Methylobacterium mesophilicum SR1.6/6: one gene and its partner. The main gene of each other region encodes a partner of the protein of the gene in region 2 in a complex. Links are inferred from orthologs where the notes say so. Each region holds a gene or a part of one and is shown on either strand. Other genes may lie near its edges.

Evidence for each region.
Region 1: the proteins of dapF (region 2) and MMSR116_RS07340 are in contact, whole or in part, in a solved structure (PDB 5YGU), measured with the Escherichia coli proteins. The link is inferred for Methylobacterium mesophilicum SR1.6/6 from one-to-one orthologs.

What each region holds. Positions count from the first base shown.
Region 1 is NZ_CP043538.1:1,567,427-1,581,926, reverse strand. The notes cover bases 6,355-9,151. They hold MMSR116_RS07340 (RNA pyrophosphohydrolase), read right to left. Parts: upstream 8,132-9,151; coding sequence 7,577-8,131; downstream 6,355-7,576. Other genes in these bases: MMSR116_RS07335 (divergent polysaccharide deacetylase family protein), read right to left, coding at 8,227-9,151; MMSR116_RS07345 (DUF2939 domain-containing protein), read right to left, coding at 6,922-7,551; MMSR116_RS07350 (hypothetical protein), read left to right, coding at 6,543-6,908; MMSR116_RS07355 (response regulator), read left to right, coding at 6,355-6,519. Also shown: MMSR116_RS07380 (alpha/beta hydrolase), read left to right, coding at 1,231-2,250; MMSR116_RS07370 (DUF2937 family protein), read right to left, coding at 3,601-4,125; MMSR116_RS07365 (WD40 repeat domain-containing protein), read right to left, coding at 4,196-5,209; MMSR116_RS07360 (YoaK family protein), read right to left, coding at 5,206-5,880; more of MMSR116_RS07355, read left to right, coding at 6,088-6,354; more of MMSR116_RS07335, read right to left, coding at 9,152-9,471; MMSR116_RS07330 (S41 family peptidase), read right to left, coding at 9,641-10,978; MMSR116_RS07325 (murein hydrolase activator EnvC family protein), read right to left, coding at 10,978-12,342; 23S rRNA (pseudouridine(1915)-N(3))-methyltransferase RlmH, read right to left, coding at 12,349-12,843; rsfS (ribosome silencing factor), read right to left, coding at 12,858-13,307; MMSR116_RS07310 (nicotinate-nucleotide adenylyltransferase), read right to left, coding at 13,304-13,978; MMSR116_RS07305 (glutamate-5-semialdehyde dehydrogenase), read right to left, coding at 13,998-14,500. UniProt on the Escherichia coli protein: Master regulator of 5'-end-dependent mRNA decay.
Region 2 is NZ_CP043538.1:2,685,915-2,700,394, forward strand. The notes cover bases 5,602-8,378. They hold dapF (diaminopimelate epimerase), read right to left. Parts: upstream 7,546-8,378; coding sequence 6,658-7,545; downstream 5,602-6,657. Other genes in these bases: mtaB (tRNA (N(6)-L-threonylcarbamoyladenosine(37)-C(2))-methylthiotransferase MtaB), read right to left, coding at 5,602-6,658; MMSR116_RS12850 (GyrI-like domain-containing protein), read left to right, coding at 7,743-8,378. Outside these bases: MMSR116_RS12810 (heme ABC transporter permease), read left to right, coding at 879-1,676; heme exporter protein CcmD, read left to right, coding at 1,687-1,830; MMSR116_RS12820 (DsbE family thiol:disulfide interchange protein), read left to right, coding at 1,827-2,441; MMSR116_RS12825 (septation protein A), read right to left, coding at 2,445-3,053; signal recognition particle-docking protein FtsY, read right to left, coding at 3,180-4,520; MMSR116_RS12835 (RluA family pseudouridine synthase), read left to right, coding at 4,578-5,252; more of mtaB, read right to left, coding at 5,432-5,601; more of MMSR116_RS12850, read left to right, coding at 8,379-8,483; MMSR116_RS12855 (S9 family peptidase), read left to right, coding at 8,868-11,003; MMSR116_RS12860 (AsmA-like C-terminal region-containing protein), read right to left, coding at 11,268-14,480. UniProt on the Escherichia coli protein: Involved in the succinylase branch of the L-lysine biosynthesis and in the biosynthesis of the pentapeptide incorporated in the peptidoglycan moiety. Catalyzes the stereoinversion of LL-2,6-diaminopimelate (L,L-DAP) to meso-diaminopimelate (meso-DAP).

The DNA of each region.
Region 1 (14,500 bases), 1.1 Mb from region 2 along the record:
CTCCGCCGCCTGGATCATGGGTGCGGATTCCCCGCGCGCCATCCTCATCGGTGCCCTGCGGCTCCAGCAGGGCCTGGCCGCCGCCTCGGTGGCCAACCTCTTCACGGGCGAGCGCTTCGCCCCGGCGCCCCTCAGCGACGACGAGCGCGCCCGCCTGGAGACCGCGACTTTGCAGGACGCCCCGCCGGAGGTGGCGGGCGACGCCCCGGCCTTCGTCCTCGCCGAGCTCGCGGCCACGCTCGGCGACGAGCTCGTCCCGGAGCTGAAGGCGCTGGCGCGGCGCGCGCCGCTGGACATCCGGGTGAACGCCCTGCGCGGCCCTCGGGACGCCGTGATGCCGGCCCTCGCCGCCCACGCGGCGGCTCCGACGCCGCACGCGCCCTCGGGCCTGCGGGTACCGATCGGCGCGGACGGGCGCGGCCCGGCGCTGCATGTCGAGGCGGAGTTCCTGGAGGGCTGGTACGAGATCCAGGACGAGGGCTCGCAGCTCGCAGCGCTCCTGGCGGCGCCCCGGGGCCGGCGAGACCATCGTCGACCTCTGCGCTGGCGGCGGCGGCAAGACCCTGGCGCTTGCGGCCGAGACCGGTAACGGCGCCCGCCTGATCGCCACCGATGGCGATCCGCGCCGCCTCGCACCGATCCACGAGCGGCTCCGGCGGTCCGGCGCCGCCGCGGAGGTGCGCACGCCGCGCACCGGCAAGGCGCGGGCCGACGTGCTCGAGGATCTCGACGGCCACGTTGATCGGGTCGTGGTCGATGCCCCGTGCACAGGCTCCGGGACGTGGCGCCGCAATCCCGACGCCAAGTGGCGGCTCCGGCCCGGCAGCCTCGCTCTCCGTACCAGCGAGCAGGCCCAGGTGCTCGACCGCGCGGCGCGGCTGGTGAAGCCCGGCGGCAGGATCGTCTACATCACCTGCTCGCTCCTCGCGGCAGAGAACGACGCGGCCGTGGCCGGGCTGCTGTCGCGCTGGCGCGGTCGCTTCGATGTGGTCCCGCCCACGGAGGTCCTGGCGGCGGGGCCGGCCTCGCTCCACGAGGCGGTGCGCCGGACCGCGCACGGCGTGCAGATGAGCCCGCTCCGAACCGGCACCGACGGGTTCTACGTGTCCGTGATCGCCCGGCGGGGCTGAGTCGCGAAACCACGGCCGACCCGCGACGTTGGATCCGGGCTTTGGCATGACCCGGGTCCGCACCGACGGCCCCGGCGACTGCACAACCGGGGAGATGCCCTTGCGCCTCGACCGCCGATTCCTCCTCGCCGGCCTCGGGAGCGCCTTCGGCCTGCGCGCCGCCCGAGGAGAGGGCGAAGGACCGGCGGCCCCGGCGAACCAAGGGGTCGCGGATGCGGCCGTTCATGCCCTCCCGCGCTCGCTTCCGGGCGCCGACCTGCAGGTGATCGACCTCTGGCCGGGCGAGGCACCGGGCGGCGGAAACGGACCGGACGCGAACGGGTACCGGTACGTGGAGGGGACCTTCGGCGACATCACGCGGGTGGCGCGGCCGTGCCTGCTGGTCATGCGGCCGGCCAACGCCAACGGCGCGGCCATGATCGTCGCCGCCGGAGGCGGTTACGAGTTCATCGCCCTGGGTAACGAGGGCGTCCCGGTGGGGCGCGTGCTCAACGCGGCGGGCATCACGGTCTTCCTGCTGATCTACCGCCTGCCCGCGGAGAGCTGGGGCGCGGGACCCGACGCGCCGCGACAGGACGCGCAGCGCGCCCTCCGGCTCGTTCGCGCCCGCGGCACGGAGTTCGGCGTCGATCCGGACCGGGTCGGCGTCCTCGGCTTCTCCGCCGGCGGACATCTCATGGGCGAGACGGCGGTCGGGAGCGCCCTCGACCTCTACCCGGGCGTCGATGCCACCGACGCCCAGCCGGTGCGGCCGGCCCTGGCCGGGCTGATCTACCCGGTCATCACCATGCGCAAGCCCTTCGACCGGACCCATACCCGCCGCATCCTGGTCGGCGACGAGGTCACGCCCCTGGAGATGAAGACCTACTCGGTCGATCTCCAGGTCGGCCCGGAGACGCCGCCGACCTTCCTCGTCCAGGCGATCGACGATCCCGTCGCGGTGGCCGACCACCCGCTGCTGATGTTCACGGCGCTGCGCAAGGCGCGGGTTCCGGCCGAGCTCCATCTGTTCGAGCGCGGCGGCCACGGTTTCGGGCTCGGCGCGCCCGGCACGCCGGTGGCGGCCTGGCCGGGCCTGTTCCTGGCCTGGATCCGCCTGCACGGCTTCCTGCGGCGCTGAATCCTCAGCCTCCGCTGCCCTGCAGGCGGTGCAGCTTGGCGACCTTCGGACGGCTGGTGCGGAACTGGCCTCGCTCCACCGCGACGAACACCACGATCGCGATGGCCACCGTCGTCAGCCACCAGATCGCCGTGAGGCCGACGCTGAGGCATGCCACCGTGAAGGCAGCGGCGAAGCACCCCATCGCGCCCGGCACCAGGGCCGGGACGTCGCGCCCGGCGCGCCGGACCGAGGCGTAGAGCGCGAAGGCGGCGGCCAGGGCGCCGACGATACCCAATTCGTACCAGAACTCGAACAGGGCCGTGGTCGGCGCGTTCAGCGGCAAGAGGCCGACGAGACGTCCGCGCAGGGCGGTCTCGAAGCCGTGGCCCGTGATCAGCCGCACCGGATCGGTGGTCACCACCTTCTGCCAGCTCTTGAGCGACAGAACCGAGGGCGCGAGGGGGCCCAGGATCGCCGCGCCGGCGGGCCGTGCCAGGAAGGGCAGCAACGGTGCCACGGCGAGCAGGAGCGCCGACAGGATCGCCGTGAGCGCGACGCCGAGCCTCGGCCGGTAGCTCGTGACCGCGAAGGCCACGGCCCCGACGGCCAGCGCGGCGATCTGGGTCGCGTCCGGCTGAACGGTGAGCGCCAGGGCGACCAGCAGCGCGAGCCCCAGCGCCTCGCGGTCGCGGCGCCGGGACCGGAGCCACGCGAGCGCCGGCCAGACCAGCAGAATCAGCAGGACGAGGCCGCGGTCCAGCGCCCCGTCATCCTCGGTGCCGGGGCGGGGCCATGTGGGCGCCGAACACGCCGAGCATGATCGCCACGATGGCGCCCGCCACGATGCCGAGTGGCAGGAGGTAGAGGTTGGCCGACCGCATCCGGTCGGGCAGGGCGAGGTAGCCCAGCAGCGCGAGTCCGATCGTGGCCGTGAGGTTGGCCAGGCGCTCCAGCGCCGGCCCGGGGAACGGCGTCCAGATCAGCGACAGCGCCGACCACAGCACCACCAGCATGCCGGCCAGGAAGGCAGGCGCGGTCAGGAGCCGAAAGGCGGCCGGCCGCACCGGACGCTGCCGACGATCGATCACGCTGGCGATGATGAGCAGGATGACGGCGATCGGCGCGAGGATCACGGAGGCGCGGCGGGCCACCTGCGCGAGAACCGGCAGCACCACGAACAGGCCGAAGAAGCCGATGCGCCGCAGCAAGGCGGCGGCGTCGAGCGCCGGATCGATGGTGGACGAGTTCGACGCGCGGGGCATCTTGCGCCTTCTCCCGGTCCGGAACGGCCGGATCCCTGCTCGATACGCAAGGCTCGCGCAAGCCGCTGTAGACGCGGCGCCACACTCCCGAAGGCGCAGCGTGTCGTCAGGCGGCCCTGACGGTCCTTCGCGGCCGCCGGCGCATGGCCCGACCGCCGAGATCCGACACCACCCGCCAGCCGCCCCAGGCGGCGAAGAAGCCGATCAAGGCCGCGGCCAAGCCGTCCGCGGTGGTCGGCACCGCCGGGCTGAAATCCCGATAGGCGGCCTCGGCGACGGGCAGGTCCGGATCGCGCAGCATCGCCACGACGCGGCCCAGCGGGCTCGTCGTCGCGGCAAGGGCCTGCTGCTGAGCACTGAGCCGAGCGAGGCGCGCGATGTCGGCGCGGGCCGCATCGCCGCGCTTGGCGACGAGTTGGTCCGGGTTGTTGCGCAGCCGGTCGACGGCATCGTCGCGCGTGGTCCCGGAGGCCTGCGCGTCCGATTCGAGGACCGCCACCTGCCGGCGCAGCTCGTCGGCGGCGCCGCCCAGTCGTTGCGCGTATTGCTGCGCGAATTCGGGAGCCTGGGCCGCCACGACGCCGCCGAGCAGGCCCAGGGCGAGGCCGAAGGTACGGAACACGCGCAGCACGTCTCAGTCCTCCGGCGCGGTGAATCGACCACCGACAAGAGCATGCCGGCGGCCGCGGTTCCAGACGGTCTCAGCCCGGCAGCGTCAGGAGACCCGCCTTCCCGTCCGCGCAGCCGAAGAGCAGCCTTTCACCACGGCCGTCCCAGGCCAGGGCCGTCACTGCGCTTCCCGGTACGGCCGGCCGCACGAGCAATTCGGCGGCGTCGGTGAAGCGGACCAGCAGGATGCAGCCGTCCTCGTAGCCGATCGCCAGGACCGGCGCCTTCGGGTGGAACGCGACCCTGGAGACCCGGGCGGGCCGGACGCCGCATTCCCGCGGCGCCTTCCCGGTCGGCCCCTCCTTCGAATCGAACGGCCACACGATCGCGGCCTCGGCCCCGCCCGTGGCGAGCCAGTTCCCGTCTGAGGACCACGCCATCGAGCGGACCTTGCCCGGATAGCCCGACATCCGCATGTGGCCTCGATCCGGCTGAAGGCGCCAGCCGTGCAGGGCGTTCTCCTGCATGGTCGATACGACGAAGCGGCCGTCCGGCGACCACGTCACGTCGATATGCGAGCCCTTCCAGCTGATGACCTCGGCCGGGGTCTCGAGATTCGGGTACCAGAGGCTCACGCCGTTGTAGTGGGCGACCCCGAGACGGTAGCCCTTGGGGGCGAAGACGAGGCCGCGGGCGCTCGACGGCGCCTGGAAGTGCCGCTCACGCCCCTTCGCATCCCGGGCGACGACGTCGCGGCCGGCCGACCAGGCCACGGCCCCATCGGGATGGAGCGCCAGGGCGTCGATCCAGGCGCCGCCCTTGGCGAGGCCGAGCTGTTCCAGGGAGCCGTCGGAGCGGATCTCGACCACGCGGCCGTCATCGCCGCCGGTGAGCAGCCTGCCGCCTGAGCCGGCGGCCACCAGAATCCCGCTGTCGGGATGCGCGGACAGGCGCGTCAGGCCGCCCTCCCGCGCCAGCACCACCGTGCCGTCGCTGAGCGCCAGGGCGGGGGTGTCCTTCAGGACATGCGCGGCGATGACGTGGGCGCCGGGCTCCAGCGCGGCCACGTGACTGGTGAGGGACGGGTTGCTGAGGGGGCTCGTCATTGCGGGGGGACCTTCGCGGCCGACGTGCCGGCGCGCAAGACCAGGATTGCGGTAATCAGCGCGAGCCCGCCGGAGATCGCCGCCGGCGCGATCAGCGCGTACAGGGCGAACAAGCCGTAGGCGTGCGCGCCGAGATAGGCGCCGAACAGCAGCGACAGCCAGACTAGCCCGTCGCCGACCCAGCCCATCGGGTCGCCTGTCCGTGTGAGGGCCTGGGCGATCTTCTGTCCCAGGCTGAACAAAGCCCCGGTGACGAAGGTCGTACCGGCGCGGAAGCCCTTCACCTGCGCCAGAACCGCGTTCTGCGAGCCCATCGCCAAGGCGACGAAGAAGGCCGCGAGGCCGAGTTCCGGCGATTGGAGGCCGAGACCGAGGCCGCCGAGGATCAGCAGCGATTCGTAGGCCAGGACCACCGGCGTCGTCCAACGGGGCGGCACTAAAATGGCGAGGCCGCTGCCGAGCACCGAGCCGGTCAGGAAGGCCAGCAGCAGGGTCGCGGGCAGGATCATCCGGTGCAGCTCGGCACCGGCGCCGAAGACCGCGAGCTGCGTGGTGTTGCCGCTCATGAACGATGTGTAGAGGCCGCCCAGGCGCACGAAGCCCAGGGCATCCACGTAGCCGGCGAGCCCGGTGAGGAGCAGGCCGATGCCGAGCTGCCAGTTCCGGCTCACGCACCGGCTCCGCGGCCGGGCCCCGGTAACGATCTGTTAACCATTTGGATCACTTCGTTCAGCAGGGCAGGGCCGCGGTTAACGAGCCGCTCACCAAACCCGAGCAATTCGATGCAAACAGGGTGAACGCCGTGTCGGAAGGGGCCGTTGCCCCTGCGATCCGGTTCGGGGCCACGCTGTCCCGGCCGGGTGAGTGGGAGTTGCGTCATGGTTCCGTTCGCCGCCGCTTTCGTCTGCCCGTCCATGCCCGTCTTGGACCCGGCCGGCGCCACGATCCTCGTGGTCGAGGACGAGCCGACCGTGTGCGAGCTGGCCGCCGAGGTGCTGCTCGACGAGGGTTATCGGGTGCTCACCGCCGCGGATGCGTGGCAGGCCGAAGCCATCCTGGCCGGCGAGAGCGTGGACATGCTCTTCACCGATATCGATCTCGCCCGCAACACGAACGGCTTGGCGCTCGCGCGGTGGGCGCGGCGGCACTGGCCGGACCTCGCGGTGGTCTACACCTCCGGCGGGCGCGCCTGCCTGCCGGCCGACGAGGCCGTTTCGGGTTCGGTCTTCGTGCCGAAACCGTATCGGCCCGGCCAGCTCGTGGCCCTCACCCGCGACGTCCTGCACGCCGCGCTCCTCCAACACGCCTGATCCCGCCCTCAAGGACCCACGTCATGCGGTGCATTCTTTCCGCAGCCGGCATCGCCCTGGCGCTCGCGGTGACCGCCTCGCCTGCCGGCGCGGCGTGCGACGTGAAGGGCGCGCAGATCGAGGAGACCATCGCCGCCAAGCCCGAGCTGCGCGCCGACGAGAACGCCCAGCTCGTGCGCGACCTGCGCACGCTGCGCGACGCAGCCATCGTGCTCGAGACTTACAAATTCCCGGGTGAGTGCGAGAATCTGCTGGGCATCGCGAAGTCGCTCCTCGCCAATCCCGCCAAGACGATCGAGCAGGGCGGCGATACCGACGAGGACAAGGCCGAAAGCCTGAGCGAGGCACGGGAGCCCAAGGAGGCCGCCGGCTCCACGAAGGCGAAGTGATCCAAGCCGGCGCCTAGCGCTCCTCGCCCGCGCTGGCGCCGATCTTGGCGCGCGCCAGCGCGCGGCTCAGTTTGGTGGCGATCTGCTGGCGCAGAGTGTCGGCCATCTCGATGTCGACCAGCCGCCAGCTCAGGCCGCGCAAGCGCAGCCGAATCCGCGTGCGCTCCGCGCGCGGCGCGTCCGGTGGGATCGGGATGACGACCGCGCGGAAGCCCCGCATCTCAAGGGCTGCGTAGAAGGGCAGGAGACGGTCGACGTTGCGGATGGCCAAGCCTTGCGGCCGCGCTCCGGCAGGCCGCTCGACGTCGAGCTTGTCGGGCCAGCCGTTGGCGAGCAGGTCGATGACCGTGTCGGGCGTCACCATCGTCTCGGACAGGGCGAGGGCGAGGCCGTAGGCGGCATCGTTCAGGCGCTGGCGGTCACGCGGCTCCAGGTCGGTATCCGTCTCGGCAGCGGTGCGCATCGCCGCGGTGATCTGCCGGACAAGGGACAACCGCAGCGTCCGGAAATTCACGTGCGTCTCGACATAGGCGGTGTCGTGCCGCCGCACCGCCTGCGCGAGATCGTAGAGCGACCACAGCGGGCTCAGAGTGTATGCCAGCCAAGCCAGGGCGAGGCAGAGCGGGATCGCGAGCCAACGCACCACCGTCAGAACCCGCGTCGGGGCGTCATGGCTCGCCCGACCAATGCGCCAGATCTGAGAACGCCGCCACCACGCTCTCGTAGACCGGGCGCTTGAAGGGTACGATCAGGTCGGGCAGTTCCGAGAACCGCGCCCAACGCCACGCGTCGAACTCGGGCTTGTGGGCGCCGCCGCCCGGCTGGAGGACGTCGATCAGCGCCTCGCCGCCAAGGAAGCCGTAAGCGAACCATTTCTGGGCTTGGCCGCGGTAGCGGCCCTTCCAAGCCTGCTTCATGACGTCGGGCGGCAGATCGTAGGCGAGCCAATCCGGGATTTCGGCCAGCAGCTTGAGCGCGTCCGGCGGGACGTTGGTCTCTTCGTAGAGTTCGCGGCGGGCCGCCGACTCCGGGTCCTCGCCAGGGTCGATGCCCCCCTGCGGCATCTGCCACATGTGCGGACCGGCGACGTGCTCGGGACCAGCATCCTTGCTCCGACGCCCGACGAAGACGCCACCCGATCGGGAGATCAGCGCGACGCCCACGCAGGGGCGGTAGGGCAGGGCGCTGCCCGGGTCCGAATCCGTCGTCATCTCGGCGACCATAGGTCAGGCGCGCGCGAGGCGGCAACGTCGGCTAGGTTCAGGGGCCGAGTTTCGGTCGCTCGGTCTACCTGCGCGGATGGAGGTCGGGCGGTCACTCAATCCGCCGTGGAGACACGCTTGTCGCGTGCGCCGCGCAGGGCGACGCTGGCCGGCACGAGTCGGAGCCCGCGAGCGTCGAGATCCTTAGCCCAGCGGGCGATTCGATCGACGCTGAGCGCCGCGCCTCCGGCGGAGACGAGAACGAAGCCGTTGGCCTTGGCGCGCGCCTCGGCCTGGGCGAGGGCGGCGTCGATGGCGTCGGCGCGCGGCGTGGCGTCGAGGACGATCTCGGCGCGGGCGATCGGCGTGCGGGCCTTGTTGGCGGGGGCGGTCGCGGGCTTCGCGCCCGTCCCATCGTCGAGGAAGCCGAGGCCGCGACCTCCGATCTCCCGCAGGATCGGCTCGAACGCCGGATCCGCCATCAACTTGGAGCCCATGAAGTTCGCGACGCCGACATAGCCCGGGAAACGGGCGAGCGCCCAGGCGAGCCGGTCAGCGTTCTCCGGCCCCTTCAGCGCCGTGAGCAGGGCTTGCGGCCCCGGATCGCTGTCAGGATAGTCGAACGGCTCCATGGGCAGTTGAAGAAAGACCTCGTGTCCGGCGTCGCGCGCCCGGGCGGCCGCGCGTGCGGCCTCGCCGCCGTAGGGCACAAAGGCGAGACTGACGGCCGCCGGCAGGCGCGCGGTGGCGCCGGCCGTGGCGGCCTGGCCGACACCGAGTCCGGTCACCACGATGGCGATACGTGGTCCCGTTCCCGCCTCCTCAGCCCGGGCATATACGTCCAGGGCGCGCGCCCGACCCTCGCCGAGCTTCGGCATCACACCGTGGCGTCCCGTCTCGGTGATCCGCGGATCCGGCGCCGGAGCGAGGCGCGGCGCACTCGGCGGCGGCACGCGAATCACCACAGCGTCCGACGGGCCGGACCCGGCGGGCCGCACGACGGTCACGCCGGAGGCCGTCTCGATCTCCTCCGCGCTGCGCTGGAGCGACGTCGGGGTCGGGGCCGTCGTGGCGACCTGCGGCTCGGTGACGGGCGGCGAGGCGGCGGCCGGTGCGGGCCGGCCGGCCGGCTCACGGATCGTGATGCTGGCTTCGGCGCGGGGGTCACCGCCCCGGGGATCGCCGAGCGCCAGCACCAGCCCGACTGTGGCCGCGAGGGCGATCGCGATCGCGCCGCCCGTGACCCTCGGCCGACGTGCGAACGCGACGGCGCGTCCGAGCCTGCCGCTGGGCTGCTCCGGCGCTGCCGCCTCCGGTACCCCGAGGGGTCGCGTGAGCATATCGTCGGTGGACTCGGTCAAGCGGCTCTCGATGCGGGATCGCGCTCCCTGCACCGTCGGATGCGGCGCGGATCCCCGCCACCATTGCGGCTCCGCATGGTTAACGTTTCGCTAAAGCCGGACCCGGTACGAAAAACCGCCCGGCTTGGGGCCGGGCGGCTTCAAATCTCGCGCTCCGTAACTTGGCGGCTCAGTTCGGCAGGCTGGGCTTCTGCTGTGCCGCGGGGGTCCCGTTGGCCGCGCCCTTCTGGATGCCGTGCAGGAAGTCCACGGCCGAGATGAGCTGCTTGTCCTTCGCCGGATCCGGCGGCACGTAGGCGGAGGAGCCGCCGCGCTCGTCGGTGTCCTTCTGCTTCAGGTGGCCCTTCAGTCCGGCCTCACCCTTGGTCTCGTCCTTGCCCTTCAACTCGTCGGGCACGTCCTGCGTGACCTCGACATCCGGCTCGATACCCTTCGCCTGGATCGAGCGTCCCGACGGCGTGTAGTACCGCGCCGTGGTCAGCCGCAGCGCGCCGGAGCCGCCGAGCGGGATGATCGACTGAACCGACCCCTTGCCGAAGGAGCGGGTCCCCATGATCGTCGCGCGCTTGTGATCCTGCAAGGCGCCGGCGACGATCTCGGAGGCCGAGGCGGAGCCGCCGTTGACCAGCACAACCACCGGCTTGCCCTTGGTAAGGTCCCCCGACTTCGCCGAGAAACGCTGCGTCTCGTCCGGGTTGCGGCCGCGGGTCGAGACGATCTCACCGCGGTCCAGGAACGCGTCCGACACCATCACGGCCTGGTCGAGCAGGCCGCCCGGGTTGTTGCGCAGGTCGATGACGTAGCCCTTGATCTTGTCGGCACCGATCTCGCCGGTCAGCTTGTCGATCGCCGCCCGCATGCCGTCGAAGGTCTGCTCGTTGAACTGGGTCAGGCGGATGTAGGCGACGTCGCCGCCCTCGACCTTCGAGCGGACCGGCTTGATCTTGATCACGTCCCGCGTGAGCGTGACGTCGATCGGATCCTTCGACTCCTTGCGGCTGATCTTGAGCTTCACGTTCGAGTTCACAGGGCCGCGCATCTTGTCGACCGCCTGGTTCAGGGTGAGGCCCTGAACCTGATCGTCGTCGATCTGCGTGATGATGTCGTTGGCGAGCAGCCCCGCCTTGGCGGCCGGGGTGTCGTCGATCGGCGTGACGACCTTGATCAGGCCGTCCTCCATGGTGACCTCGATGCCGAGCCCGCCGAACTCGCCGCGGGTGGTGGTCTGCATGTCGCGGAACGCCTTGGCGTCCATGTAGCTCGAATGCGGATCGAGCGAGGTCAGCATGCCGTTGACGGCCGCCTCGATCATCTTCGACTCGTCCGGCTTCTCGACGTAGTCGGTGCGGACCTTCTCGAAGACGTCGCCGAACAGGCTGAGCTGGCGATAGGTCTCGGCCGAGGCGGCCACGGCGCGCGGACCCGACAGGAAATCGGTCTGCGTGGCTACCATGGAGGTGCCGGCACCCAGGAAGGCGCCCAGCATGATCAGGGATGTCTTGCGCATCAGCCGCGAACCTTCTCGCCAAGTACCGTATTGTTCGGGCTCTTCGCCCACCACGGCTCCGGATCGATGGAGCCGCCGTCCTTCTTGAACTCGACGTACAAGGTCGGATCGCCGTCGGACCCGGGTGGCCCAGCACCCTTGTCGCCCATGCTGCCGACCGGTTCGCCCGCGAGCACGAACTGCCCGACCTCGACGCTGATCTGATCCATCCCCGCGAGCAGGAGATAGTAGCCGTCGCCCGCGTTGATGATCAAGAGTTGCCCGTACGACCGAAAGGGCCCCGCGAACTGCACCCACCCGTCCGCCGGGGCAGAGACCGTCGCCTTCGGGCGCGTCGTGAAGGACACGCCCCGCGTGGTCCCGCCGTTGCCGTCGGGCTGGTTGAAGCCGCGTGTGAGCCGTCCACTGACGGGCCGCGGCACTTCGCCCCGCACGTCGGCGAAATGCACCTTCGGGGCCAGGCGTGCCGGATCACGGAACCCGGCCGCGGCAAATCGTTCCTGCGTGACCTTGACCTCTCGTTCGGCCGCAGCCTTCGCCTCCTCGGCGGTCTTCCTGGCGGCGGCCGCTTCGGCCTCGGTCCGGTCCATCAAATCCTTGAGGGTCTTGGCCTGAGCCCCGAGCTCCGCGGCCCGCCGACGCTCGGTGGACAAGCCGCTCTCGATCTCGGCCTGCCGGGCGCGGCGGGCCGCGACCAGCGCCTGCAGGCGCTGCTGCTCGCGCGCCCAGCCGGCGAGATCGGAGGCCAGACCTTCCTTGTCCTGCGCGATCAGGCCGCGCAGGCGGATCATCTCCGCGAGATCGGCCGCGAGGGTGTCGACCTCGCCTCGCAACTCCGGCACGACGGCGCCGAGCAGCATCGAGGTGCGTATGGCCGCGAGGACGTCCTCGGGGCTCACGAGAACCGCGGGCGGCGGCCGGCGCCCCATCCGCTGAAGCGCCGCCAGGATCTCCGCGACGATGCCGCGGCGGGCCTGGAGCGAGCGCCGGATCGCGGCCTCACTCTCGCCCATCGCCTTCAAGCGCTCTTCCAGGCGGCTCAGACGCTCCTCGGTCGCCTGCGCTTGGCGACCCGCATCGAGGAGCGCGGCATCCAGCTTGGCCCTGTCGGTCCCGATCGTGGCAATCTCGGCCTCGGCCTGGGCCCGCTGGCCGGCGCTGGCGGCGAGCGCCTCCTGCACGCGCTTGAGATTTTCGGCGCGGCGATCGCGCTCCTCGGCGGCGCGCTGAGCCGAATCCGCGTCGGCGGGCATCTCGGAACGCACCGGCGTCGCAGCAACGGCGAGGGCCAGCAGGACGACGGCGCGCAGCCGGTGCTGAGGACCACGGAAGGCAACCGCCCGCAGTCTTTCCACGGTCGACATGGCCGATCAGCCCGCCTCGCCGCGATGATAGGGGTGACCCGCCAAGAGGGTCAGGCTCCGATAAATCTGTTCGAGGGCGAGCACGCGCACAAGTCCGTGGGGCAGGGTGGCAGCCCCGAAAGACAGGATCAGCTCCGCCTTCGTCCGAATTGAGGCGTCCAGACCATCCGGGCCCCCGATAGCCACGACGAGGGCAGGGCGCGCGACGTCGCGCCACGCGGCGACGCGGTCCGCTAGGGCCTCGCTGGTGACATCGGCCCGCCCGCGTTCGTCGTAGGCGAGTAGGACCCCCCCAGGGGGCAGATGGGTCAAGAGCGCGGCCGCCTCTTCGGCACAGCGGTCGGTGGCGCGCCGGGCCCGCGATTCCGGGATCTCGAGGCTGTCACAGGCGGGAAAGCCCAGTCCACGCCCCAACTGGGCCGCGCGGTCGCGATATCGTGACGCGAGTTCCCGCTCCGGACCGGCCTTGAGCCGGCCGACCGCCGCGAAGATCAGACGCAATCCGGACGTCCGCCCTAGCCGGCGGCGAGCCCGACCGGACGATCAGCGCCCCACATCTTCTCCAGATTGTAGAAGCCGCGAACCTCGGGGCGGAAGATGTGAACGAGCACGTCGCCCGCGTCGATCAGCACCCAGTCGCAGGCAGGCAAGCCTTCGACCCGAGCATTGCCGAAGCCGCGATTCTTCATTTCCTGGATCACCTTGTCGGCGATCGAGCCGACATGGCGCTGCGACCGGCCGGACGTGATGATCATCGTGTCGGCGAGCGAGGTCTTACCGGCGAGGTCGATGGCGATCGTCTCCTCGGCCTTCATCTCGTCGAGGCATCCGAGGGCCAGGGCCTTCAGGTCGTCCGAGCGCGCCTGGCCGGAGGTATCCGGGGCCTGGACGGGGGTGCGGATCGTCTCCGTTTGAATGGTCTCGGGCAGAGTCCTGGTTCCTCGTGGTGCCGCAGGCGACGTCACGCCCCGCGGGATCGTCTGAAATTGGCGGTATCGGCCGTCGATTGCAACCGTGGCGACCCCGAATGCGCAGTGCGTCCCCGAACGGCCTCGCGGATCGCCGTCGATGACAGCGTGGAGCGGGGACCGTGCAGGAAGACCCAGGCCGGGGGAGCGCGCGTCGCGAGCGTCGCCGCAGCTTCTTCAGGCAGGCGCGCGCCAGCCAGCCGGCGCGCCGCCCGGGCGCTCAGCGGGGTCATGGTCGAGCCCGGACGATCGATGACCGCCATGGGCATCAGCCGGGCGATCTCGGCGAAGCCCTTCCAGCGGTGGAACGTCGCCAGCGAGTCGGCGCCCATGATCCAGACGAAGTGGACGCCGGGCCGATGGCGCTTCAGGAACCGCAGGGTCTGGACCGTGAAGCGCACGTTGAGCGCCGCCTCGATGCCGGTCACCGCGATGCGCGGATGTCGCGCGACCGACCGGGCCTGCGCGCAGCGCACGGTGACGGGAGGGAGCGCCTTTCGGCTCTTGAGAGGGTTGCCCGGGCTGACGAGCCACCAGACCCGGTCCAGCCCGAGTCGCCGCATCGCCATGAGGGTGACATGGCGATGGCCCAGATGAGCGGGATTGAAGGATCCGCCGTAGAGGCCGATCCGCATGCCGGGGGCGCTCGGCGGCAGGGTCAGCCGCACGCCGGCTCCTGGATGGGCGTCACGGACGCGTCTGGCCGCTGCCGTGGACGCGGTACTTGAAGGTGGTCAGCTGCTCGACCCCCACCGGCCCGCGCGCATGCATGCGCCCGGTGGCGATGCCGATCTCGGCACCGAAGCCGAACTCGCCGCCATCCGCGAACTGCGTGGAGGCGTTGTGGGTCACGATCGCGGAATCGACCTCCGCCAAAAACCGCGTGGCCTCCGCGTCGTCCTCGGTGATGATCGCGTCCGTGTGGTGCGAGCCGTAGGTCTCGATGTGCTCGATCGCCGCGGCGATCCCGTCCACCACCCGCACCGCGATGATCGCGTCGAGATATTCCGTGTGCCAGTCCTCCTCGGAGGCAGCGGTGACCCGGGAGTCGACGGCCCGCGTCTCGGCGTCGCCGCGAACGGCGCACCCGGCATCCAGCAGGGCGCCGACCAGGGATGCGAGATGCGTCCCCGCGCAGGCCCGGTCCACCAGCAGCGTCTCGGCCGCGCCACAGACGCTGGTCCGGCGCA
Region 2 (14,480 bases):
GCGGCAGCAACCGGGCATCGCCCCCGATCGCGGCCGTCTTTCTCGTCGCGGTGTCTTGCCGACGTCCCGGTCCTGCGCCTCGCTGCCGGCGGTCTCGGACGAGGTGCACGCACCTCCGGAACCCGCCCTTCAGCGCCGTGGCCTTCCAGCCGTCCCCCGCCTCGTAGTGGGCGGGTCCGCAGGGGGCTTCGGGCACGCCCAGAGGCGGGTCGGCGCGGGGGCATTTCCTCACCCCGCCGGGCCAAGGGCCGCCCGGTCTCACGCCCGCCTCCGAGACACGCCCCGTGCCGGTCCGCCGCCCGGGGCGATGGCGGCTGAGAGCCACCGACGCGGGCACCGCCCCGCCCGCGGACCCGCCCGGTCAGCCACCGGACGGGCCCCGCGAAGGACGCCACAGGATCGCTCCCGAAGCGCCACGGGCAGGTGCGGTCAGGAAGCACAAAATAGGAACATTGTCAAGATATGAGGCGCTTCGGGACGCGGAAGCTCGACCATCCGTGGGCGTCGATGGTCCCACGTCACTGTCGGGACGGCCATGAACGGCACCGCGGCTCCCCTCCCCCCTGTGCGGGGGGAGGGAGACGCGCGCATCCCGCTCCTTCTTCCTTAGAGAAGAGGATCGAGCGATCCGCCCGAATGTACTATGAAAATCATCCCGTGGGTCGCCCGTAGCCCGCAAGGGGGAGGAAGAGGCGCGCGCACGTCTTGGGGACTGGCGGCACGTCGGCGTCCGGTTTCATGTCCAGCCCATGCTCATCTTCGGCTGCAAAGGAAGGGCACGTTTCTGCGACCCCGACGGCTGCGCCGAGACCCCGCATTGTTGCTGCACCGCACCCTAGGGTAGACCCACGGTCACGATGTCCGAGACCGCAGCCGCGATGACGCCTTCCCTCTGGACCCGCCTGTCGAATCCTAGCCACTTCATGCGGTGGTCGGGCGCGCTCGTGCCATGGCTTGCCGCGCTCTCCTTGGTCGCCCTCGGTGTCGGGCTGTACCTGACCTTCTTCGTGGTGCCGCCCGATTACCAGCAGGGCGAGACCGTGCGGATCATGTACATCCACGTCCCGGCCGCGTGGCTCGGCGTGTTCTTCTACGGCGCCATGAGCCTGTCGGCGATCGGCACGCTGGTCTGGCGCCATCCGCTCGCCGACGTCGCGCAGCGCGCCGCCGCCCCAATCGGCGCGGCCTTCACGCTGATCTGCCTCGTGACCGGGTCCCTCTGGGGCAAGCCGATGTGGGGCACCTACTGGGTCTGGGACGCGCGCCTGACCTCCATGCTGATCCTGCTGCTGATCTACTGCGGCATCATCGCCCTGTGGCGGACCCTGGAGGATCCGAACCGCGCCGCGCGGGCGGTGGCGATCCTGACCCTCGTCGGTGCGGTGAACCTGCCGATCATCAAGTTCTCGGTGAACTGGTGGTCGACGCTCCACCAGCCCGCCTCGATCCTGCGCATGGGCGGCTCGACCATCGATCCCTCGATGCTCTACCCGCTGCTGCTGATGATCGGCGCGGCGACGCTCGGCGGGACGACGTTGCACCTCTACGCCATGCGCACCGAGATCATGCGCCGCCGGGTGCGGACGCTGACCATCCGCGAGGCCGAGCGCCTCGACCGCGCCCAGCCCCGCATCACCCCGACGCCGGCCGCGATGCCGGTCGGACAACCGGTCTAGGAACGCGGCGATGGATCTCGGCTCTCACGGCAGCTTCATCCTGGCCGCCTACGCCTTCACGGCTCTGGTCATGCTCGGCCTCGTCGGCAACGCGATCCGGGATCGGCGGGCGCAGGTCCGCGCGCTCAAGGGGTTCGGCGAGGAGCGGCGATGAACGCTCCCGTCGACGATGCGACCGGGCAGCCGCTGCCGGTCCGGCGCTCCCTCCTGCTGATCGTGCCGGCCCTCGCCTTCGCGGCCCTCGCAGCCGTGCTGTTCCTGCGTCTGCGCTCGGGCGCCGACCCGGCCGCCCTGCCCTCGGCGATGATCGGCAAGCCGGTGCCGAGCTTCACGCTTCCCGCCGTCCCGGGACTGACGGCAGCCGGCGCCCCCGTGCCGGGCCTGGCGAGCGCCGACATGAAGGGGCAGATCACGGTGCTCAACGTGTTCGCCTCGTGGTGCGCGCCCTGTCAGGTGGAGCACCCGATGCTGATGCGGCTCGCCAAGGAGCCGGGGATCCGGCTGGTCGGCATCGACTACAAGGAGCCGAACCCCGAGGCCGGCCAGCGCTTCCTCGCCCGGCACGGGGTGCCGTTCAGCGCGGTGGGGGCGGATGCCAGCGGTCGGGCGGCAATCGATTTCGGCGTCTACGGCGTGCCCGAGACCTTTATCATCGGGCCTGACGGCGTGATTCGCGACAAGCTCGTCGGCATCCTCACGCCCGAGAACTTCGCGAGCGTGCTCGCCCGCATCCGGGCGGCCGGCAAGGTCGCGGCGGCGCAGTAGCCTTTACGGCTGCGGCGCCTTGCGCTCGTACCGCGTCAGCAGCGGCGTCTGGGCAAGGGCGAACAGCACGGTGATCGGCATGATGCCAAACACCTTGAAGTTCACCCAGAAATCCTCCGTCTGGGTCCGCCACACCACCTCGTTGAGGGCGGCCAGGACGAAGAAGAACACGCCCCAGCGGAAGGTGAGCTTGCGCCAGCCCTCCTCGGTCAGGCTGAACATCGAGTCGAGCACCACCGACAGGAGCGAGCGCCCGAAGGCGAGGCCGCCGAGCAGCACGGTGCCGAACAGCGCGTTCACGATGGTCGGCTTGACCATGATGAAGGTCTTGTCCTGCAGCGCCAGGGTCAGGCCGCCGAACACCACCACCACCACGCCCGAGACGAGCGGCATGATCGGCAGGCGGCGGACCATCACGTAGTGGATCGTCAGGGCGACGACCGTCGCCGCGATGAACACGCCCGTGGCGACAAACAGCTTCTGGTCGGGCGCCACGCCGAACCGCTCGGAATAGGCGTTGCCGAGGAAGAACAGGACCAGCGGGCCGAGTTCCAGCGCCAGCTTCACGAGTGGCGGCAGGTGCCGTTGCGGGGGGACGGATTCGATCTGCATGCGCTGGCTCGGATGCGGCGCGCGCGATGGGCTGGCGGCGCCGGACTGGTTTCGTCGCGGTGTGTGTAACGCGGGGCGCGCGATGTCCATGACATCGCGCACCAAAGATCGGCGGGCGGCCGCGTCCTAATCCTTCTCCAGCCCGGCGATCGCCCGCGCAAAATCCCGGGCCGCGAAGGGCTCCAGATCCTCCACGCCTTCGCCGACGCCGATGAAATGCACCGGCAGGCCGAACTTCGCCGCCAGCGCCACCAGGATGCCGCCCCGGGCCGTCCCGTCGAGCTTGGTCATCACCAGTCCCGAGACCGGCGCGGCCTGGGCGAACAGCTCCACTTGGCTGAGCGCGTTCTGGCCGACCGTGGCGTCGAGAACCAGGAGGGTCGCGTGCGGCGCCTCCGGATCCTGCTTGCGCAGCACGCGGACGATCTTCTCCAGCTCGGCCATCAGGCCGGCCTTGTTCTGGAGGCGACCCGCGGTATCGATCAGCAGCACGTCGGTTCCGGCGGCGGCCGCCTGCTTCAACGCATCGAAGGCGAGGCCCGCCGCGTCAGCCCCCTGCGCGCCGCTCACCACCGGCGTGCCGGTGCGCGCGCCCCAGACCTTGAGCTGGTCGATCGCCGCCGCCCGGAACGTGTCGCCCGCCGCCAGCATCACGGTGCGCCCCTCCGCCCGCAGCTTCGAGGCCAGCTTGCCGAGCGTCGTGGTCTTGCCGGCGCCGTTCACTCCGACGGTGAGGATCACGTACGGCTTCCTGTTCGCGTCGATGGTGAGCGGCACCGCCACCGGCTCGAGCGCCCGCTCGACCTCCGCGGCGAGGATCGCCCGGACCTCGTCGGGGGAGATGCCCTTCTCGTAGCGGCCCTTGCCGACGGCTTCCGAAACCCGCATCGCGGTCTCCAGGCCGAAATCGGCCTGGATCAGCGCGTCCTCCAGATCTTCCAGGGTGGTGGCGTCGAGCTTGCGCTTGGTGAACAGGCCGGTGACCCGGTCGGAGAGCGCCGTCGAGGTCCGCTTCATCCCGGAGGTGAGGCGGCTCCACCAGCCCTTGGCCTCGGGCTCGCGGTCCGGTCCCGCGCCCGCGTCGTGGGCGAGGGCCGCGGCGCTGTCGACCGGCTGGATGTCGGGCATCGGCTCGACTGCCGGCTCCCGGTTCGCATCGCCCGTGTCGACGGGGTCGGCCCCGTGGGCCGGATCATCGCCGGCCGTTCCGGCGGGCGGCCGCTCGGGCTCGCCCTCGATCGGGAGCAGGTCCGCGCCCTCCACGACGTCGGCGACCGGCTCGGGCGCTTCCTCGGGCGGCAACGGGATGTGCTCCACGTCCTCCGCGCCGGTGGCGAAATCGGGCTCGCCCTCGGAGGGCGAGGCCGCCTCCGCGGGCAGCTCGGCCTCGGGCTTGTCCGCGGCCGTGTCCTGACCTTTGCGCCCGAACAGGCGTCCGAACCAGCCGGGCTTCTCCTCGCTCGCCATGACTTCGCGTCCTCGCCCCACCTTGCCCCGCCGACACCGACCCTCTAGCCGATCCGGATGCCCAACGCCTTCGACATAGGCGCGCGCCTCCTCTACCGCGATGCCCTGCTGCTCGTCATCGACAAGCCGGCGGGTTTGCCGGTCCATCCCGGGCCGCGCGGTGGCGAGACGCTCACCGACCACCTGGACGCCCTCCGGTTCGGCCTGCCCCGCCGCCCCGAGGCAGCCCACCGTCTCGACCGCGACACGTCGGGCTGCCTCGCGCTCGGCCGGCATGCCAAGGCCCTGGCGCGGCTCGGCAAGCTGTTCTCCGGCAGCGCCGTCGACAAGACCTACTGGGCCATCGTGGAGGGCGGCCCCGTCGATGAGGCCGGCCGCATCGACCTGCCGCTCGCCCGACGCTCGGACGATCCGCGCTCCTGGTGGATGAAGGCGGATCCGGCCGGCGATCCGGCGCTGACCCATTGGCGGGTGCTCGGGCGCACCGGGGGACGGACTTGGCTGGAGCTGAAGCCGGTCACCGGCCGCACCCACCAGCTCCGGGTCCACTGTGCCGCCTCCGGCTGGCCGATCCTCGGGGATGCGGTCTACGGCGGCGCGCCCCGCGGGAGCGCGCTGCACCTGCACGCGCGAGGCCTGTCGATCCCGCTCTACCCGAAGCGGGAGGCCATCGCGGTGACGGCGCCGCCCCCGCCGCATATCGACGAGGCCGTGGCGGCCATGCGCGCGTGAGCCTCGCGTCATCGCGCGCGCAGCGAGGCGACACAGGGCAGCGCGACGTCAAATGACGTTGCGCCGCTGGATTGCTTCGCCCCGCGCGCAGAGACGCCGACGGGCGTGACCAAAGCTGCGCGTGGACCGGACCTGCCCTTTTGGGGCCGGCACGGAGTGCGACCCGCCGTGACCGAGCGCTAAGCGCTGATCAGCCGCGCCCCATCGTGCCCCGCGATGGCGATGCTGTGGAACGTCCCGGGCGCCTTGTCGGCCGGCAGCCGCACCGCGGTGAAATCCGCGCTTCGCCCGACGCCGCCGCGCTCCGCCAGGACCGTCAGGCGGCGTCCGACCTGCGCGTCGAGGTGCCGCCGCAGGGCGTCGGCGCCCGCCTCGCGCAACCGCGCCGCCCGCGCGCGGATCGCCTCCGGGTCCACCGGCGGCATGCGGGCGGCGGGCGTCTCCGGGCGCGGCGAGTACGGGAAGACGTGCAGATGCGTCAGCCCGCATTCCGACACGAGGTCGAGGGAGCGGGCGAATTGCGCCTCCGTCTCGGTTGGGAAGCCCGCGATGAGGTCGGCCCCGAACACCATGTCGGGCCGCAGCCGTCGCACCGTCTCGCAGAAACGGATGGCGTCGGCGCGGAGATGCCGCCGCTTCATGCGCTTGAGGATGAGGTCGTCGCCGGCCTGCAGGGACAGGTGGAGATGCGGCATCAGCCGCTCCTCCTCCGCGATGGCCCTCAGGAGCGCGTCGTCGGCCTCGACGGAATCGATGGAGGACAAGCGCAGGCGTGCGAGGTCGGGCACCGACCGCAGGATTTCCCGAACCAAGCCCCCCAGGGACAGGGCAGGCGCCGGAAGGTCTCGGCCATAGGCCGTGAGGTCGACGCCCGTCAGCACCACCTCGCATCCCCCCTGCGCCACGACGCTCTCGACCTGCGCGATCACGTCGGACGCCGGCACCGAGCGCGAGGCGCCGCGCCCGAACGGGATGACACAGAAGGTGCAGCGGTGGTCGCAGCCGTTCTGCACGGGCACGAAGCTGCGGGTATGGCCGGTGATTGCGGTGGTCCGCGTCGGCTCGGCGTGGCGCGCCGCCATGACGGCGCCCGGTCCGGTCCCCGCCGCCGACCAGCCTTCGGGTCGGAGCTTCTCGGCGTTGCCGATGAGTCGCGCCACCTCGGGCATCGCCACGTAGGCCTCGGTCTCCACCTCGGCGCCGCAGCCGGTGACGACGATCTCGGCCCCCGGCCGCTCGCGCGCGATCCGGCGGATCGCCTTGCGGGCCTGCCGCCCGGCCTCGGCGGTCACCGCACAGGTGTTGACGACGACGCGATCCCGCCCGTCCGCGCCGGCATGGACCCGCAGCGCCTCGGACTCGACGGTGTTGAGGCGGCACCCGAAGGTAAGGGTCTCGACTGCCATCAGGCCGCGCCGGCGAACAGCTCCGGCGCCAGGGTCCCCTCGGCGACGAGCGCGACCGGGCCGGTCATCAGGACGTGATCGTCGGCCCGCCACTCGACGAAGAGCTCGCCGCCGGGCAGCGCGACGGTCGCCTGCCGGCCGATCATCTTGAGGCGCGCGGCGGCGACGACGGTGGCGCAGGCGGCGGTGCCGCAGGCGAGCGTGAGCCCGGCGCCGCGCTCCCAGACCCGCAGCTTGATCGCCTCCCGGCCCGTCACCTGCGCGACCGAGATGTTGGCGCGCTCCGGGAACAGCGGATGGTTCTCCAGCATCGGGCCGATCCGGGCGAGGTCGAAGGTGTCCGGATCCGGCTCGACGAAGAACACCGCGTGCGGATTGCCCATGTTCACGACGCCCGGCGAGTGCAGGACCGGATCGTCGATCGGGCCGATCTGAAGCTCGACCCGGCGCGTGTCCGGGAACGGCTCGGACAGGGGGATCTCGTCCCAGGCGAGCCGGGGCCGGCCCATGTCGACCGTGAAGGCCCGCTCCGAGACCCGGCGCACGCCGAGGAGGCCGGCTGCGGTCTCCAGGGTGAGCCGGCCGCCCTCGGCGGGCCGGGCCATGGCCGGATCGTCGAGCATCGCGTAGGCGACGCAGCGGGTGCCGTTGCCGCAGGCGCCGGATTCCGAGCCGTCGGTGTTGTAGATCCGCATGAACGCGTCCGTGCCGGAGCTCACGGGATCGTGCAGGACCATCAGCTGGTCGAAGGCCGAGCCGGGATCCTGCGCAATCGCCCGCGCCTCCTCCGGCTGAACCGTTGCGGGGGAGCCGCGCAGGTCCAAGACCACGATCGCGTTGCCGGCGCCGTGCATCTTCAGGAAGCGTCTGTGGGCGAGTGCGCTCATGCGGTCCCGCAATTCGAGAGGATCGGCCGGCTATATGGCAAAACCCTCCGCCCGGCGCGAGGGGAGACAGCGGCGTGGCAGATGCGCCGCACCCGCAGCTCTCATCCATGTTGGTCTCGCGGGCCGTCCCGTTCGCCATTAGGTTACGGGGCGAGAGCCCGCGCAATCACCCGCGGGCCTCGACCGGAGCGCCCACCGTGATCCGCCTTCGACCGCTCGTCACCCTCTCGGCCGCTCTCGCGCTCGCCTCCGGCGCGCCCGTCGCCGCGCAGCAGGCTGCCCCGCCGCCCTCCACGGCCCCCGCACCGGCGCAGACCGATCCGCTGCCGACCACGACGGCACCGAACCCGGCGCCCGATCCGGGCAAGAGCCCGGCGCCGGCGCCTGAGCAATCGGTGGCGCCACCGCCCGCCGGTCAGGCCGCAGTGGGCTCGCCCGCGCGGCCGACCCTCATCGACAAGGCGGGCGAAGCCGGCGACGTCGACGAGGTCACGCTGCCCGCCAAGCCGGCCGCCATCCTCTCGGGCAAGACCAAGTGGGAGGAGGCCGTGTCGAACCTGAAGCAGGCCTTCGCGCGGATCGAGGGCGACCTCGCCAAGATCGGCGTCGCGCCCGCCGGCCGGCCGCTCGCGGTCTTCACCCGCACCGACGATGACGGCTTCGAGTTCGAGGCGATGATCCCGGTCGCGTCCGCTCCGAGCCCAGCGCCGGCGGAGGGCGACGGCCTGCGCTTCGGCACGACGCCCTCCGGCAAGGCCCTGCGCTTCGCCCACAAGGGCTCCTACGAATCGATCGACGGCACCTACGAGACGCTGACCGCCTATCTCGATGCCAAGGACATCGTCGTGCAGGACCGGTTCGTCGAGGAATACGCCACCGACCTCAAGGACAGCACCGACGACAATCTGGACGTGAACATCTACGCCTTGGTGAAATGAAGCAGGCGCTCTGAGCCGCGACCCGTTCAAGTTGCTTTAGCCGGATGCCGGGATCGCCATTGACGGCCCTCACTTACTGAGAATGCAGCGCAAGTCCCTCCCCCTCGCGGGGAGGGGTAGGGGTGGGGGTGGTGCAGAAGGCACCACCACGCTTGATCCTGCACCACCCCCACCTCCAACTCCTCCCCACAAGGGGGAGGAGAGCGTCTGTGCTCATGTGCGGGCATCCCCGAACACCCCAAAGATTTGCATCTGAAACCTCGGCTGGGAGTGCCCCGTCGTGGGGCCCTCGGGTCCCAGCCCTGCGCCGACCCGTCTTGCATCCCGGCGCCCGGCGGGACACATGCCCAGACCCGCATGCGACGGGATCCGACGGGAGACACGATGACGGAGATCGGCCACGGCCTGCTCGCCCACCGCACCGGAGCGCCGGTCGCCGAGGCCCGGCCGCGCAGCTTCAGCGTCCACGGGCAGGAAATCACCGACCCATACGCCTGGCTGAAGGCCGAGAACTGGCAGACGGTCCTCAAGGATCCGGCAGCCCTACCGGACGACATCGCCGCCTACCTCAAGGCCGAGAACGCCTTCGCCGAAGAGGCGCTCGCCGGGACCGCGGAGCTGCGCCAGCGGCTCGTCGCCGAGATGCGCGGGCGGATCCAGGAGGACGAGAGCGGCGTCCCCGAACCGGACGGGCCCTTCGCGTATTACACGCGCCACCGGGAAGGCGGTCAGCACCCGCTGATCTGCCGCAGGCCTGCGACCTCGCCCGACGTGCCCGAATCCGTTCCGGACCCGGACGAGACCATCCTGATCGACGGCGATCGCGAGGGTGAGGGCCTGCCGTTCTTCGAGATCGCCGCCGCGGTGCATTCCGACGACCACACGCGGCTCGCCTGGAGCGCCGACACCAAGGGCTCGGAACTCTACACGATCCGGGTCCGCGACATCGCCACCGGCCTCGACCGCGACGACCGGGTCGAGGCGACCTCCGGCGAGGCGGTCTGGGCAGCGGACGGCGAGAGCTTCTGGTACGTGGCGGTCGACGCCAATCACCGCCCCGCCAAGGTGATGCGCCACCGCCTCGGCAACGCGCAGAGCGCGGACGAGACGGTCTACACGGAGGCCGACGCAGGCTACTTCGTCCATATCGGCAAGACCCAGTCCGGGACCTTCCTCGACGTGACGGCGAGCGACCACGAGACCTCCGAGGTCCGGCTGCTCGACCGGCACGCGGAGGACGCCGCGCTGCGCCTGGTCCACCCCCGCGAGCCGCTGCTGATCTACGGGGTGGAGCACCGCGGCGACCGGCTCTTCATCCGCACCAACGCGGACGGGGCCGAGGACTTCAAGATCGTCACCGCGCCCGTCGACGATCCCGGCCGGGCCAACTGGACCGACCTCGTGCCGCACCGGCCGGGGGTGATGGTCCGCCATCTCCACCTGCTGGCCGGCCACCTGATCCGCCTGGAGATCGAGAACGCGCGGCCGCGGATCGTCGTGCGCGACCTCGCCGACGGGGCCGAGCACACGGTCGCTTTCGACGAGGAGGCTTACTCCCTCGGCCTGCGCGCCGGGCTCGCCTTCGACACGGCCGCGATCCGCTTCGTCTACGCCTCGATGACGACGCCGTCCGAGACCTGGGACTACGATTGCGCGACCCGCACCCGCGTCCTGCGCAAGCGGCAGGCGGTGCCGAGCGGGCACGATCCGGCCGCCTACGTGACCCGGCGGCTCTTCGCCACCGCGCCGGACGGCGAGCAGGTCCCGATCTCGCTGCTCCACCGGCGGGGCCTGACGCTCGACGGCAGCGCGCCGCTCCTTCTCTACGGCTACGGCTCCTACGGCACTCTGATGCCGGCCGGCTTCCGCACGAACCTCCTGAGCCTCGTGGACCGCGGGTTCGTCTACGCCATCGCGCATATCCGCGGCGGCACCGAGAAGGGCTGGCGCTGGTACCTCGACGGCAAGCGCGAGAAGAAGCCCAACACCTTCACGGACTTCATCGCCTGCGCCCACGCGCTGATCGCGCAGGGCTACACGGCCGAGAAGCGCATCGTCGCTCACGGGGGCTCGGCGGGCGGCATGCTGATGGGGGCGGTGGCCAACTTGGCGCCGGACCTCTTCGCCGGCATCGTCGCCGACGTGCCCTTCGTCGACGTGCTCAACACCATGCTCGACGCGGAGCTGCCGCTGACCCCGCCGGAATGGCCCGAATGGGGCAACCCGGCCGAGAGCGAGACCGCCTTCCGGACCATCCTGTCGTACTCGCCCTACGACAACGTCGCCGCCAAGGCGTATCCGGCGATCCTGGCGCTCGGCGGCCTCACCGATCCGCGGGTCACCTACTGGGAGCCGGCCAAGTGGGTTGCGCGGCTGCGCGCCACCATGACGGGCGGCGGGCCGGTCCTCCTGCGGATCAACATGGAGGCCGGCCACGGCGGCGCCGCCGGACGGTTCGACCGCCTGGAGGAGGTGGCGCTGATCTACGCCTTCGCGCTCGCGGTGGTGGGTAAGGCGTAGGCTCGGCGGCGCGACGGGCCGGGACTGGCCCGACGCGCAGGTCCATGCACTGACCTGCGAGTCCAAAGAGCGGGACTCCGGAGGGATCGCGCCGACGCCGCACCGTCCTTGCGAGCGGAGCGAAGCAATCCAGCTGCGCCACGCTGACACGCGTCGCGCTGCTCGGGCTCGCTTCGCTGCGCTCGCGATGACGGAGAGATCGCGTCGACCAGAGCGTCCACAAGGACCCCGCACAAGGGCTCATTGCAGCGAAGGCCAGCCCCGTCAGGGCCTCGCCGCGGGCGGCTGCGCACCCTCGCCGTCGATCGGAGCCCCGTCGCCCTGCGCCCGGGCCCGCCGTGCGGCGTCCTCCGCGGCCTTCTCGGCGGCCGCCTTCTCCGCCGCCGCCTTCTCCGCCGCAGCCTTCTCCGCCGCAGCCTTCTCGGCGGCGGCCTTGAGCGCCGCGGCGCGCGCCTTGTCCATCTCGATCCGGGCGCGGCGGCGCTGCCGCTCCACCTGATCGGCTTCAGAGAGCTCGATCGATTCCAGCTCGCGCTGGAGCACGAAGGCGGCGAGCCCGTTCGACAGGGCGCCGACGTCGAGGACCCGCTCCGGCGCGGCGAGCGGCCCCGTGATCCCGAGCTGGATCGCGGGCGTGCCCGCGCTCCAGCCCCGCGGCACCGGACCGCCCGAGAGGGTCCCGCGTGCGTCGAGGCGACCGGCGCGCAGATCATAGCCCAGCGTCCCCGACCAGCGCGCGGACCCGAGGTCGATATCGAGGGGCCCGGCCCGCAGCACGCCGCCGACGAGGGTAGCGGCGGCCCGCGCGGGACCGCGCGCCTGCGCGCTGTCCTTGGCGAGTTCCTCGGCGACCACGGCCTGGAGGCGGCCCTCGCGCAGCGGGTCGTCCATCTCGGCGGCCCGTGCCAGGGCACGGCCGAGACCCGCGGGGTCGGCCTCGGGAATCGTGAGATCGGCGAGTGCCAGGGTGCCGCTGCCCGAGAGGTTCTCGGCAAGCCCCGGGCTCGTCTCGGCCGTCGTGGAGAAGCGCAGGTCCGCGGTGAGCCGGCCACCGATCGGGCCGCCGGCCAGGGCCGGAATCGCGACCGAGTCGAGGCGGCCAGCCCCGGAGATTGCCGCGGCGGCCCCGAGCCGCGCGAGCGTGACCGATCCGGCCACGCGCCCGCCGGCGAGGGCGCCGCTCAGGTTGCGCAGGGTCAGGCTCGCGTCGGCGACGCCGATGGCCACGCTGGCATCCGTCGCCACGAGGCCGTGTCCGAGATCCAGGCTGGCCACCCGGGTGTCGAGGGCGACGCTGGGCAGCGCGGACGGCGCCCCGAAGCGCCCGTTCCCCTCCGCGGGCAGCACGGTCGCGGCCGCGAGTTGCGGCAGCGACAGGCGGTCGAGGGAGAGATGGCCGCTCACGGCGCCCCCCGGCGCCCGCTTGATTGCCCCGCTCAGCGCGTTGCCCGCCACGGTCCCGGTGAGGTCGGCGGTGACGTCGCCCCCGTCTCCCGCGAGCGTGACGGCAAGGTCGGCCGGCCACGCGCCCGGCTGGAGGCTCGCGGCTCCCGCGAGGGTCAGGAAGGGTGCGAGGTCGGCCGTTTCCAAGCGCAGGACGCCGCCCCTCGGCGCGGCATCGGTCCCGACGAGGAGGGGTGTCCCGGTCGCGACCTTGAGGCCCGCCGCCGTACCGTCGACCTTGACGGCGAGGGCCTCCCCCGCCGCCCGCTCGGCGCTCAGGCGCAGTTCGGCGGGTCGCCGAAGTCCCGGGATATCGGGCCGGCCGAACCACTGCCCCGCCCGGGGGCCGGCGAGCGCGGCGGTCCCGCCCACGATCCGAGTCCCGCGGCTGACCAGGGACAGGTCGAGGGTGCCGCCGCCCGCGTCGCCCTTGGCCTGCGTGCGCAGGGCCTCCGCGGCGCCGCCCTCTCGGTCGAGGGTCACCGCCAGATCGAGGGGCGCGTCGCGCAGGAAGGCGGGGAGCAGGCGGATCTCGCCGACCCAGACCCGCTCCAGCAGGCCCAGCAGCGGCGCCGCCACCGACGCCTTCAGACGGCCGGAGACGCGGCCGGTCCCGTCGGCGCCGATCCGGCCTGACAGCTTGGCGCTCGCGCCCGCGAGGTTGGTCACGTCCAGGCTGTCGACCACGAGGCTCCCGCCGTCCGACTGGATGCGCGCCGCGATGGTGCCCGTGCCGGACGTCGCCGCACCGAACCGCACGTCCTGCGCCTCCAGGGTCAGGGCGAGGTCGTGTTCGCCGAGACTGCCGAGCGTCGCACCGAGCGGGGGCAGATTGGCGATGTCGATGCCGCTGGCGCGGATCTGCGCCTCGAAGCGGCCGCGCACGCCGGCTTCCGCGGCCGTGTAGCGGGCGTTGCCGGTGATCCGCGCTGTCCCCAGGGTCAGGCGGAGGTTGCGCAGGAATAGGCTGTCGGCAGCCGCGGACAGATCGGCCGCGGCCTCGACGCGCCGACCGTCGAGGAGCGCGGGCAGTGGCCCCTCCAGGCCGAGGCGGCGGAGGTAGCGGCCGAGCGCCTCCGAGTCGGGCGCGCTCAGGCTGACGGGTCCCGTGAGGCGCAGGGGCGCCGTCTCAATCTGTCCGCTCGCGTTCAGGCTCGCGCCTGCCGGTCCGGTCGCGGAGAGGCGGCGCAGCAGGATTCCGCCCGCGCGCTCGACGGTGCCGGCGAGGGCGAGATCCGACCAGTCCTCGCCGCCGAGCACGGCGCTGCCCACCGTAAGATCGAGGTCGAGCATGGCCGGGAGACCGCCGGCCCAACGCGGCGGGCCGCGGGCGATCAGGGCCTGCCCCTCGGCCGAGGCCAGGAAGGCGTCGAGGTCGAGCCGGCGGGCCTCCAGGGCGAGGCCGGCGCGCCACTGGCGCAGGTCGAGGCGACCGGTGCCGCCGAGCCGCAACGCCCGGCCGCCGGGATCGATGGCGAGGTCGATCCCCTCGAACCGCACCTGGGTTCCCCGCGCCTTGAAGCTTCCACCGATGGAGAACGGCAGATAGGCGCCCGCGGCCTGGGTCGGCGGACCGACCACGAGCCGGGCGGTGCCCTCCGCCTCGACCATGGAAGCCCGGCCGGCTTCGGCGGTGACGAGGCCGAAGCGCGCATCCGCCTCGAATCGGGGATGCGCGTCGCCGCCGCCGGAGATCTTCACGGGGAGGCGCCCGTCGGCCCCCGGCGTGCCGCTGACGGCCCGGAACGGGATGCCGCCGCTCGACCCCTCGGCCCGCCAGGGACCCACGAGGGCGGGCGCCTGGAGGGTCAGGTCCTGAACGTAGAGCTGATCGGTCCGACCCGTGGCCGGCACCTGCGTGGTGACGAGGAACTGCTGGATGTGCAGGGCCTCGATCGCGAAGTCGCGGGCGCGCAGGGATTCGCCGAGATCGGCCGGCAGCTTCACGGCGTCCGGGCCCGCGACGGGGAGCTTGATCTCGGCCCGGCCGACCCGGGTTTCGGTGAAGCGGAACTCGCCTTTGAGGAGCGGGGC